2 linked regions of the Thiosocius teredinicola genome follow. The protein of the gene in region 1 interacts with the protein of each later gene in a pairwise test. Links are inferred from orthologs where the notes say so. Each region holds a gene or a part of one and is shown in the gene's direction. Other genes may lie near its edges.

Region 1 (4,876 bases):
CCTGCCTTGGCTGTTGTTCGAGGCGTTTTATCAATGGGATCTGATCCCGCGGCTGCCGGATAGCATGCGCGAGTTGGCCGAGGGTGAACTCGACAGCAACCTGCGCGACCTGATCCAGACGAGCATCGAGACCTTCCTCGATTTCGCGCTCAGCGATCCGGTGGCCACGTCCGTCGATTGCCACGACACCGCCGAGGTGACCGCCGCCGAGGCCGAACGCGAACTGCGGCGTTTCCCGCGGGCGGCGCCGTACAAAAAGCTCGATTGGGAATTCCATGCCTGCCGATTCTGGGAGTCGGGGCGGGCGCCGGCCGACTTCTTCGAACCGGTGCGTAGCGCGGTGCCGACCCTGGTGCTGGCCGGCGAGTTTGATCCCGTGACCCCGCCGGAATGGGCGGAAAGTACCGATAAATATCTGGAAAACAGCGAGTTATTTATCTTTCCGGGTATCGGGCACGGGGTACTGGACAGCCATGTCTGTGCGGCCGAGCTGTCTCGGGTGTTTCTCGCCGATCCGCAGAATCCGGCGCCTCCCCAGTGTCTCAGTGGGATCTGAATTCCTGGCCGTGATCGACGCTTTTGCATGCCTTGGGGTTGATTATGGCGGCTGGGTAGGCTAAAAACCCGCGGCCTTAATCATCAATCTTCGGAGTCAGACGAGCATGACGGTGGAACTTCCGGCCGATTACGAGCCGAGCCCGGATGAGGAGTACATGAACCCGATGCAGCTGGAATATTTCCGGCGGCAATTGATTCGCTGGCGCGAGGAGCTGATGACTGAAGCCCAGGAAACGCTCGACAACCTGCGCGACAAGTCGTACCAGGAAGTCGGCGACGAGGCGGACCGCGCCAGCCGCGAAAGCGAGCATGGCCTGGAACTGCGGACCCGCGACCGTTACCGCAAGCTGCAGCGCAAGATCGAGCAGGCGCTCGAGCGTATCGACGATGGCAGCTACGGCTACTGCGAAGATACGGGTGAGCCGATTGGCGTCATGCGTTTGAAGGCGCGCCCGATTGCCACCTTGACGATCGATGCGCAGGAACGCCGTGAGATGAAAGAGCGGGTGCTGGCCGACCGCTGATACGGCCTAACCGTCACGCGGGGTCCGGGCGACCGTCCAGACCTCGACGTGAGCGACCCCGGCGCGCTTCAGACTGTGCGCCGCCTCTTCGGCCGTTGCGCCGGTTGTCATCACATCGTCGATGACCGCCACCCGCGGTGGCAGATCTCCAACACACAGAAACATCCCGCGCGCATTGCGCCGCCGGTTCAGGCGCGACAGCTTGCGTTGTTGTCCGGCCGACCCGCTACGCACCAGGTGGCGCGACGACCATGGGATGTGCAGGTGTCGAGACAATCCACGTGCGATCTCCGCGGCCTGGTTGAATCCGCGTTCGCGCAGTCGCGCGCTGCCGGCCGGGATCGGTAGCAGCAGATCGGGCGGATCTACCGCGGTGTCGATAGCGCCGGCCAGCAGGCCGGTCAGGCTGCGTCCCAGCGCAAGACGGTGGTGATACTTGAAGCCGGCTACCAGGTCGTCAACCGGCGGGGCATAGCGTAGCGGGGCAATCACGTGATCGAACGCCGGTGGATGCGTTTGGCAGTCGGCACATAGGCTTAACCGCGGCGCGCTTGGCGGCAGTGGCAGGGCGCACTGGCGGCACGCATGGTCGTTGTATGGCATGGCGGCGATGCAGCGCGGGCAGATCAGGTCGCCGGGTTGGCGGCACAGCACGCAACTGCTGCCGAATAATTGAGCAATAATTGGCCAGTTGTTAACCATAGAAATCCATTTCGGTTGACAGCGGGCCGTCCGATCCGAATTATGGCGGCTCGATTTTGCCCACGGGACCGGATTGTAATGGAAGTCGCCCCATCAGATGCTGTACGCACGGTCAGCGGACGCTCCTCGCGCTTCGCCGCCATGCAGATGGATATAGGCAACCTTGTCAGCATGTTGCTGCCGCCACTGCCGCTGCTGTGGTTCGGTGGGTCGATGCTGATCTATGCATTGCACCGGCATCACCCGAATCCGCGGGTGGGGCATTTCACGCAGAACGCCGCCTACCGGTTCTACGGCGTGATGGGAGCGATTATCCCTATCGGCACCTTCTTCCCGGGGCGCGGCATAGAGTCCTGGCTGATCGCCTGGGGCGCCGGTTTGGCGATCATCGTGCCCTGGTCGCTGTGGTCGATTGCCCGCATCCGGCGCGAGCAATGGGATGACCTTATTGTTGATGCCGAAGATCACACTATTGAGGAGCACACTTCATGAGCGCCGCCGAGCTCCGCCATGATTGGTCGCTGGACGAAATCCGCGCCCTGTTTGCCTTGCCGTTCAACGATCTGCTGTTTCGCGCTCAGAGCGTGCACCGTCAATATTTCGATCCCAACCAGGTGCAGGTCAGCACCCTGTTGTCGATCAAGACCGGCGCTTGCGCCGAGGACTGTGCCTACTGTTCGCAGAGCGCCAAATACGACACCGGGCTGGAGCGCGAGAAGCTGCTGCCGCTCGACGAGGTGATTGCCGCCGCACAGACTGCGAAAGACAAGGGCTCGACCCGTTTCTGTATGGGTGCCGCGTGGCGCAACCCAACCGACAAGAATCTCGACAAGGTGATCGACATGATCACCGCGGTACGTGGCCTGGGCATGGAGACCTGTGTCACCCTGGGGATGCTGACCGGCACCCAGGCGCAGCGTCTGCGCGAGGCCGGCCTGGATTACTACAACCACAACCTCGACACCTCGCCCGAGTTCTACGGCAACGTCATCACCACGCGCACCTTCCAGGATCGCCTCGATACCCTCAAGCATGTGCGCGAAGCAGGCATCAACGTGTGTTCCGGCGGCATCCTCGGCATGGGCGAGAACGGCACCGACCGCGCGCGCATGTTGCAGGAGCTGTCCAATCTCGAGCAGCATCCGGAATCGGTGCCGATCAACATGCTGGTGCAGATCGAAGGTACGCCGCTGTACGGCAGCGATACGATCGACTCGCTGGAGTTTGTGCGCAGCATCGCGGTTGCGCGCATCCTGATGCCCAAGAGCTATGTGCGTCTGTCGGCCGGACGCACCGACATGAGCGACGAGACTCAGGCGCTGTGCTTCCTGGCCGGAGCCAACTCGATCTTCTACGGTGAGCGCCTGTTGACGACGGATAATCCCGACGCCGATCACGACCAACAGTTGTTCGATCGCCTCGGTATCAACCGGCAGGAGGTCGAACTGGCCGCCGATCAGCAGGTTTGCTGCGGCGCCGGTACCTGATCCAAGTCGAGGCCGGTTCACGGCATGGACGAATCATCGATGCAGTCGTTGCAGGCTGCGCTGGAACAACGTCGACGCGAGGGCCTGTACCGGCAACGCCGGGTGACCGACGGTGCACAGGGGCCGGAACTGGTCGTCGACGGCCGGCGCATGCTCAGCTTCTGTTCCAACGACTATCTTGGTCTGGCTGCCGACCCGCGTCTGGGCGAGGCAGTGAATCGCGGTGTGGCGCGCTACGGCGTCGGCAGCGGCGCGGCGCACCTGATCAGCGGCCATAGCGCTGCGCATCATGCCCTCGAAGAAGAACTTGCCGAGTTCACCGGACGCGAACGTGCGCTGTTGTTCTCGACCGGCTACATGGCCAATCTCGGGGTGCTCAGCGCGCTGCTGGGTCGTAGCGACACCGTTTTGGAAGATCGCCTCAACCACGCCTCGCTGATCGATGGCGGCATCCTGTCACGCGCACGCTTCAAGCGTTATGCGCATGCCGACACCGACGCACTGGCGGGTTTGCTGCGCGAGGGTGAAGCACGTTGCCTGGTGGCGACCGACGGCGTGTTCAGCATGGACGGCGACATTGCGCCGCTGGCTGGTCTGGCAGAGCAGTGCTCGGCCCACAACGCCTGGCTGATGGTCGACGATGCGCACGGTATCGGGGTTGTCGGCCCGCAAGGCAGAGGCAGTATTGTGGCTGCGGAACTCGGTGAATCGGATGTGCCGATCCTGATGGGCACGCTGGGCAAGGCGCTGGGCACGGCCGGTGCATTCGTCGCCGGGCCTGAGGTGCTGATCGAAACGCTGATCCAGCAGGCGCGACCCTATATCTACACCACCGCCATGCCGGCAGCGATCGCCGAGGCAACGCGTGCCAGCCTGCGCATCGTGCTCGACGAGGAATGGCGGCGTGAGCGTCTGCAGGGTCTGATCGTCCGTTTCCGTCGCGGCGCTGCGCGTATCGGGCTCGAGTTGATGGATTCGGAAACACCGATCCAGCCGATTCTGCTCGGTTCTGCGCAGCGCGCGCTGCAATGGAGCGATCGGCTTTACCGCGAAGGTATCCTGGTAACGGCGATTCGCCCGCCGACCGTGCCCGATGGTGCCGCGCGCCTGCGCGTGACCCTGTCGGCGTCGCACACGGTATCGCAGGTCGAGACCTTGCTGAGCGTACTCGAAGAGACGGCGGCTGAGCTGGCATGAGCCTGTATTGCCAGAAGACAGGGCAGGGCGCGCCGCTGGTGTTGCTGCATGGTTGGGGGATGAACGCGGCCGTGTGGGAGCCGATCCTGCCGACACTCGCTGAGCACTTCGAGGTCAACGTGATCGAGTTGCCGGGACACGGCGCCAGCCCGCCGGCGCCCGCTGCCGAGCTACGCGATTGGGCGCAGCTGTGCCTGGATGCCGCGCCCCGGCGTGCCCAGTGGATCGGTTGGTCGTTGGGTGGCCAGGTGGCGTTGCAGGCGGCGCTGATGGCCCCGGCAAGGGTGGGTCGGCTTTCGCTGGTGGGCACAACGCCGCGCTTCGTGCAAAGCGTCGATTGGCCGTGTGCGATGCCGACATCGACCTTCGAGCAGTTTGCCAGGGCGCTGGATGACGACGCCAACGCAA
Region 2 (4,840 bases), 2.3 Mb from region 1 along the record:
GCTGATGTCGTTTGCCGCGACGGATACGACCATTTCGCTGCACGGTTCGCCCGTTGACCTCGACAATGCCGGCGCCGTTCTTCGCGTCTCCAGCGGCAAGGCCGGCGACGTGACGTAGCAGGGTGGATTTGCCCGAGCCCGACGCCCCGATCAAAGCGACCATTTCGCCACGTGCGATATCCAGGTTGATATTCTTCAGTGCGGTCTGCGCGCTTGATCCCCGGCCGAACGTTTTGTTCAGCTGCTGAATGCTGATTGCTTTGGACATGGCTCGGCCTCCGTCTTATGTAACTATTCTCCCGGCGCAGCCATGACTCCCGCGTTTACGAACGATGACAAATCGGTTACCGGCCATGATTTGTCTATACAACGTTGCTGATTGGTTGGTGCGTCGCGGATCGATCTCTGTCGATCGAACGCCTGTCACATCGTGCGGGTAGTTTTTGTTGGTTTACCGGTATCGAAAATCGCCGAATCATGCAGCGACAGCGCGTCAGAATCGTCACGCTCAACACCTGGAAAGGGGAGCGCGATTATGCAAACCGCTTGCGGTGTCTTGCCGACGGCTTGGCGCGGATCGAACCCGATGTCGTTCTTCTGCAGGAGGTGCTGGTGGCATCGGCGGGAGAGATCGATACTGGCGTGTTCCTGGCGAGAGCACTCGATATGTATCTGTGTTTCGCACCTGCGCGTCGCAAGCGGCGTCGGGTGGGAGAAAGATCGGTCGACTGCTATTCCGGACTCGCGATATTGAGCCGCTTACCGCTGTCGGCCACGCGAATCCTGGCGCTGAACAGCAACCCGCGCGATGGCGAGCGTGTCGCCTTGTGGGCGGAATGCCACCTCGGATCGGTTGTGGTGGGGCTGCTCAACGTTCATCTGACCCACCTCGATCCCGGCGATCGTTTACGCGCGCAGCAGGTGGGTCAGCTTGTCGATTTTTTGGATACCAGGGTCACAGATTTGTGTGTGTTGGGCGGTGATTTCAACGCCGGCGTGCATTCACCTGCGCTGCACAGATTGGCCGGACGGGACGATGCGATTTCGGTCTGGGACGAATGCAACGCGGGCAATGACCTCAACACATTGAACTTCGACGGCCGCGGATGCATCGATCATCTGTTTCGCTTCGGTGGCGGTGTATTGGGTATTCGCTGGGCTGCGCTATCTGTCGCCCTCGACCGGCCGACATGCGATGGCAGTTTCGCCAGTGACCACGCCGCTGTCGTGGCCGATCTCGATCTGCCGGACGGGGTGGATGTATGCGCATGACGGGGAAACGCTGATGCTGTGGAGTGTGTCGATCGACGTCGAGCAACCTGACCTAAGAGTTGGGGACAAACCGCCGTTGCTGCTGCAGCCGATACCGCCGGGTGAATGGTTTCAACGGGTTGCTGCCACTCGGTATACCAACGCGGCGCTGGCCGGCCGACTGACGGCGGATGCGTTGTCGCAAGGCGCAATGCTGCTGTGTGCCGTCGACAACCGTGCACTGTCGATCGGTTTCGACATCGAACTGACGATGGACAGGCCCGACGCTTCGGTGTGGCGGCAGCCAGACAATCGCTATACACGTGCAACGATCGGGTTGGTCGACACGGCGAGATCGACCGTTGCCCATTGCGCAAACCAGGCAGATGCGGTGCGGGCGCTGGTCGAGCATGCCGCCGTACGATTCGAATACGCCCACCCCAAACAACGATTCAACGATGCGACTGCTGAGATGCCCCTGGTATGTGGTACGGCGCAAGGCAGTTGCGTCGACATGCATGGCTATATCATGGCGATGGCCAAAGCCGTCGGCCTCAAAGCGCAATACCTGGCTGGGTATTGGGTTCATCCGGAAAAATCGCAGACCCACGACATGCATTGTTGGCTCATGTTCGAGGCCGACGGCGACATTGTGTACTGGGATTTGGCGCATCATCTGAAGTGGCGGGTGCCGGAGCTTGCGCCCGCACTCAATCCCGCTGGTGGCAGGCGGGTACTGATGAGCCACGGGCGCGGTCTGGTGTTTCATACGCCCTACGGTTGCGTCGAAGTCAGTCATTTCTCAGAGCCGCTCTGGATAATGCCCGATGGCTCGATCGTCGAGCCGCAGATCACCGTCAGGATAGATGGGCCACACATGAACTGAGTGGTCATCGAGATTGCGCGCCCTCGACGGTCGATCTGACTTGGACGCGTTTGGCGTTGACGACGCGCCGACCGGGATATTGAGCTTTCATCGTCTCCCTGCCTGTTCTTTGCGCCCGGTCATTCGCACTACCTGCCTGGCTGTGTTATTGATTCGAGGGAACTTGAACGAATGATCTGAAGATGTGCGAGTTATTTGCGATGTCGAGCCGATCGCCGACCAGTGTCGGGTTCTCGCTCGAACGCCTGACGCGTCGGGGCGGTGCCGAAGGCCCGCATCGCGATGGTTGGGGCGTGGCGTTTTATGCCGGTCCCGATGCCTTGTTGCTGCGCGAACCGAGTGCCGCGAGCGAGAGCGACCTGGTGAAGTTCATCGAGCAGCACGGTCCGCCGACGCAGCGGGTGATCTCGCATATCCGCCTAGCGAGCTTCGGCGAGCGCGCATTGCACAATACGCAGCCCTTCGTGCGAGAACTCGGCGGACGTGCCCACGTGTTTGCACACAACGGCGACCTGCCGGATCTGCTCGGCAAGGTGCCACTGCGGCATTCGCGCTTCCGTCCGATCGGTGAGACTGACTCCGAAGTCGCATTCTGCAAGCTGCTCGATGGCCTGGCGCCACTTTGGGATGAGGCCGGGGGCGGTGTGCCGGACCTGGCAAAGCGGCTGCAAACCGTCGCCGATTTCGCCGCGCAGACACGCGAACTCGGCTCCGCCAACTTCATCTATTCCGATGGCGATGTGCTGTGGGTCCACGCGCATCGCCGCACCGAGCCCGACAAGGAGATGGTGTTGCCGGGTATGTTCGTGCTGACGCGCAGCTGCGAGGAAGCGACGCCCGACCTGTCGGGGTCCGGGGTCACCCTGTCGCCGGTTGCGCAGGCATTGACCCTGGTGGCCAGCGTACCGCTGACCGACGAATCGTGGGAGGTGCTCGCAGAGGGGGAGATTCTCGCGATCCGCGATGGCGAGATTGTCGAGCGCCGCATCGGTCGATAAGACCGGCCGTCAGGTACCTTCCCGCCAGCTTGCGAGATACTGTGCCTGCTCGTCCGTTAGTTCATCGATGGCCAAACCCATGGCGGCCAGCTTAAGAGCGGCGACTTCGTTGTCGATCTCGGCGGGTACGCGATGCACCCCTGCCGGCAGGGCATGGTCGCGCAGATAGGCGACGGCGAGCGCCTGGTTGGCGAAGCTCATATCCATCACCGCAGCGGGGTGTCCTTCGGCGGCTGCGAGGTTCACCAAGCGGCCTTCCGCCAAAAGGCGTACACGTCGTCCATCGTTGAGCCGGTATTCGTCGACATGCGGCCGCGGCCGGGTAACCTCGACCGACATCGCCTGCAGCGCCGGGATATTGATCTCGACATTGAAATGCCCGGAGTTGCCGATCACGCAGCCGTCCTTGATCGTCTCGAGGTGGGTTGCATCCAGCACGTGTTTATCGCCGCTGGCGGTGATGATGAAATCCGATTCGGCGGCCGCCTGACGCAATGGCATCACACGATATCCGTCCATCGCCGCCTCGAGCGCGCGCACCGCGTCCACCTCGCAGACGATGACGTGTGCGCCGTGTCCGTGGGCGCGGTTGGCGATGCCGCGTCCGCACCAGCCGTAACCGACGACGGTGAAGGTGCGGCCGGCCAGCAGGATGTTGGTCGCGCGAATAACGCCGTCCAGGGTGCTTTGGCCGGTGCCGTAGCGGTTGTCGAACAGGTGTTTGGTATCGGCATCGTTGACGGCGATTACCGGTATGCGCAAGGCGCCGTCGGCCGCCATGGCGCGCAGTCGGATCACACCTGTGGTGGTTTCTTCGGTGCTGCCGACCACATCGTCGAGCGTTGGGCCGCCGCGCTTGTGCAACTCGCTGACCAGGTCGGCGCCGTCATCGAGCGTCACTTGCGGTCGGTGGGCGATAGCCGCATCGATATGTTGGTAGTAGCGCTCGTTGTCTTCGCCGCGCACAGCGAACACCGGTATGCCGAAATCGTGCACCAGTGCGGCCGCCACGTCGTCCTGCGTGCTCAGTGGGTTGCTGGCACACAAAGCGATATCGGCGCCTCCTGCTTGTAGTACGCGTGCCAGGTTGGCGGTTTCCGTCGTGATATGCAGGCAGGCGCTGACGCGCAGCCCGGCGAGCGGTTTGTCGGCTGCAAAATGTTCGAACAATGTCTGCAGTACCGGCATCTCCGACCAGGCCCAATCGATGCGTCGACGGCCGCCGTCGGCGAGAGACCGGTCTTTGATGTCGCAGTGCATGATGGGTACGCCTCGCGTTTGTTCACGACGAGCCGGCCGGCGTGTCGAACGGTGTTCGATGGCGACCGTGTTTTCACTACTATGCTTATAGTAGATCGAGACTTCGTCCAATACGGTTTGCGGCATGTCAAGCAAAACACATGAAGCCGACAGCATGTTGCAGGCAATCAACGACGATGTGGCCCTCACACGTCGTCAGACGGGCCGGGATGCGTTGGCTCCCGCCGTGATCGACGCGCTGCGCCGCGTGCCGAGGCATGCGTTCGTCGACGACGACCTCAAGGACCATGCCTATGACAACCGACCGTTGCCGATCGGGCGCGGGCAGACCATCTCGCAGCCGTTTATCGTTGCCTTGATGACCGAGCTGGCCGAGGTCGGCAAGGGTGCGCGCGTGCTCGAGGTGGGTACGGGTTCGGGTTACCAGTGCGCGGTTCTGGCCGAG

The links. The genes of interacting proteins can lie anywhere in the genome.
Region 2: the proteins of bioB (region 1) and B1781_RS08410 interact in binary tests that used the Escherichia coli proteins (3 or more experiments, as listed by UniProt). The link is inferred for Thiosocius teredinicola from one-to-one orthologs.

The regions. Positions count from the first base shown.
Region 1 is NZ_CP019936.1:4,070,058-4,074,933, reverse strand. What follows is about bases 1,355-4,271. They hold bioB (biotin synthase BioB), read left to right. Parts: upstream 1,355-2,272; coding sequence 2,273-3,271; downstream 3,272-4,271. Other genes in these bases: bioF (8-amino-7-oxononanoate synthase), read left to right, coding at 3,296-4,271; B1781_RS19310 (hypothetical protein), read left to right, coding at 1,863-2,276; B1781_RS19315 (ComF family protein), read right to left, coding at 1,355-1,574. Also shown: B1781_RS19325 (alpha/beta hydrolase), read left to right, coding at 1-556; RNA polymerase-binding protein DksA, read left to right, coding at 663-1,082; more of B1781_RS19315, read right to left, coding at 1,089-1,354; more of bioF, read left to right, coding at 4,272-4,468; pimeloyl-ACP methyl ester esterase BioH, read left to right, coding at 4,465-4,876. UniProt on the Escherichia coli protein: Catalyzes the conversion of dethiobiotin (DTB) to biotin by the insertion of a sulfur atom into dethiobiotin via a radical-based mechanism.
Region 2 is NZ_CP019936.1:1,736,736-1,741,575, forward strand. What follows is about bases 1,347-4,227. They hold B1781_RS08410 (class II glutamine amidotransferase), read left to right. Parts: upstream 1,347-2,319; coding sequence 2,320-3,135; downstream 3,136-4,227. Other genes in these bases: B1781_RS08405 (transglutaminase domain-containing protein), read left to right, coding at 1,347-2,137; ahcY (adenosylhomocysteinase), read right to left, coding at 3,145-4,227. In the rest of the region: phnC (phosphonate ABC transporter ATP-binding protein), read right to left, coding at 1-268; B1781_RS08400 (endonuclease/exonuclease/phosphatase family protein), read left to right, coding at 478-1,272; more of B1781_RS08405, read left to right, coding at 1,196-1,346; more of ahcY, read right to left, coding at 4,228-4,395; B1781_RS08420 (protein-L-isoaspartate(D-aspartate) O-methyltransferase), read left to right, coding at 4,520-4,840.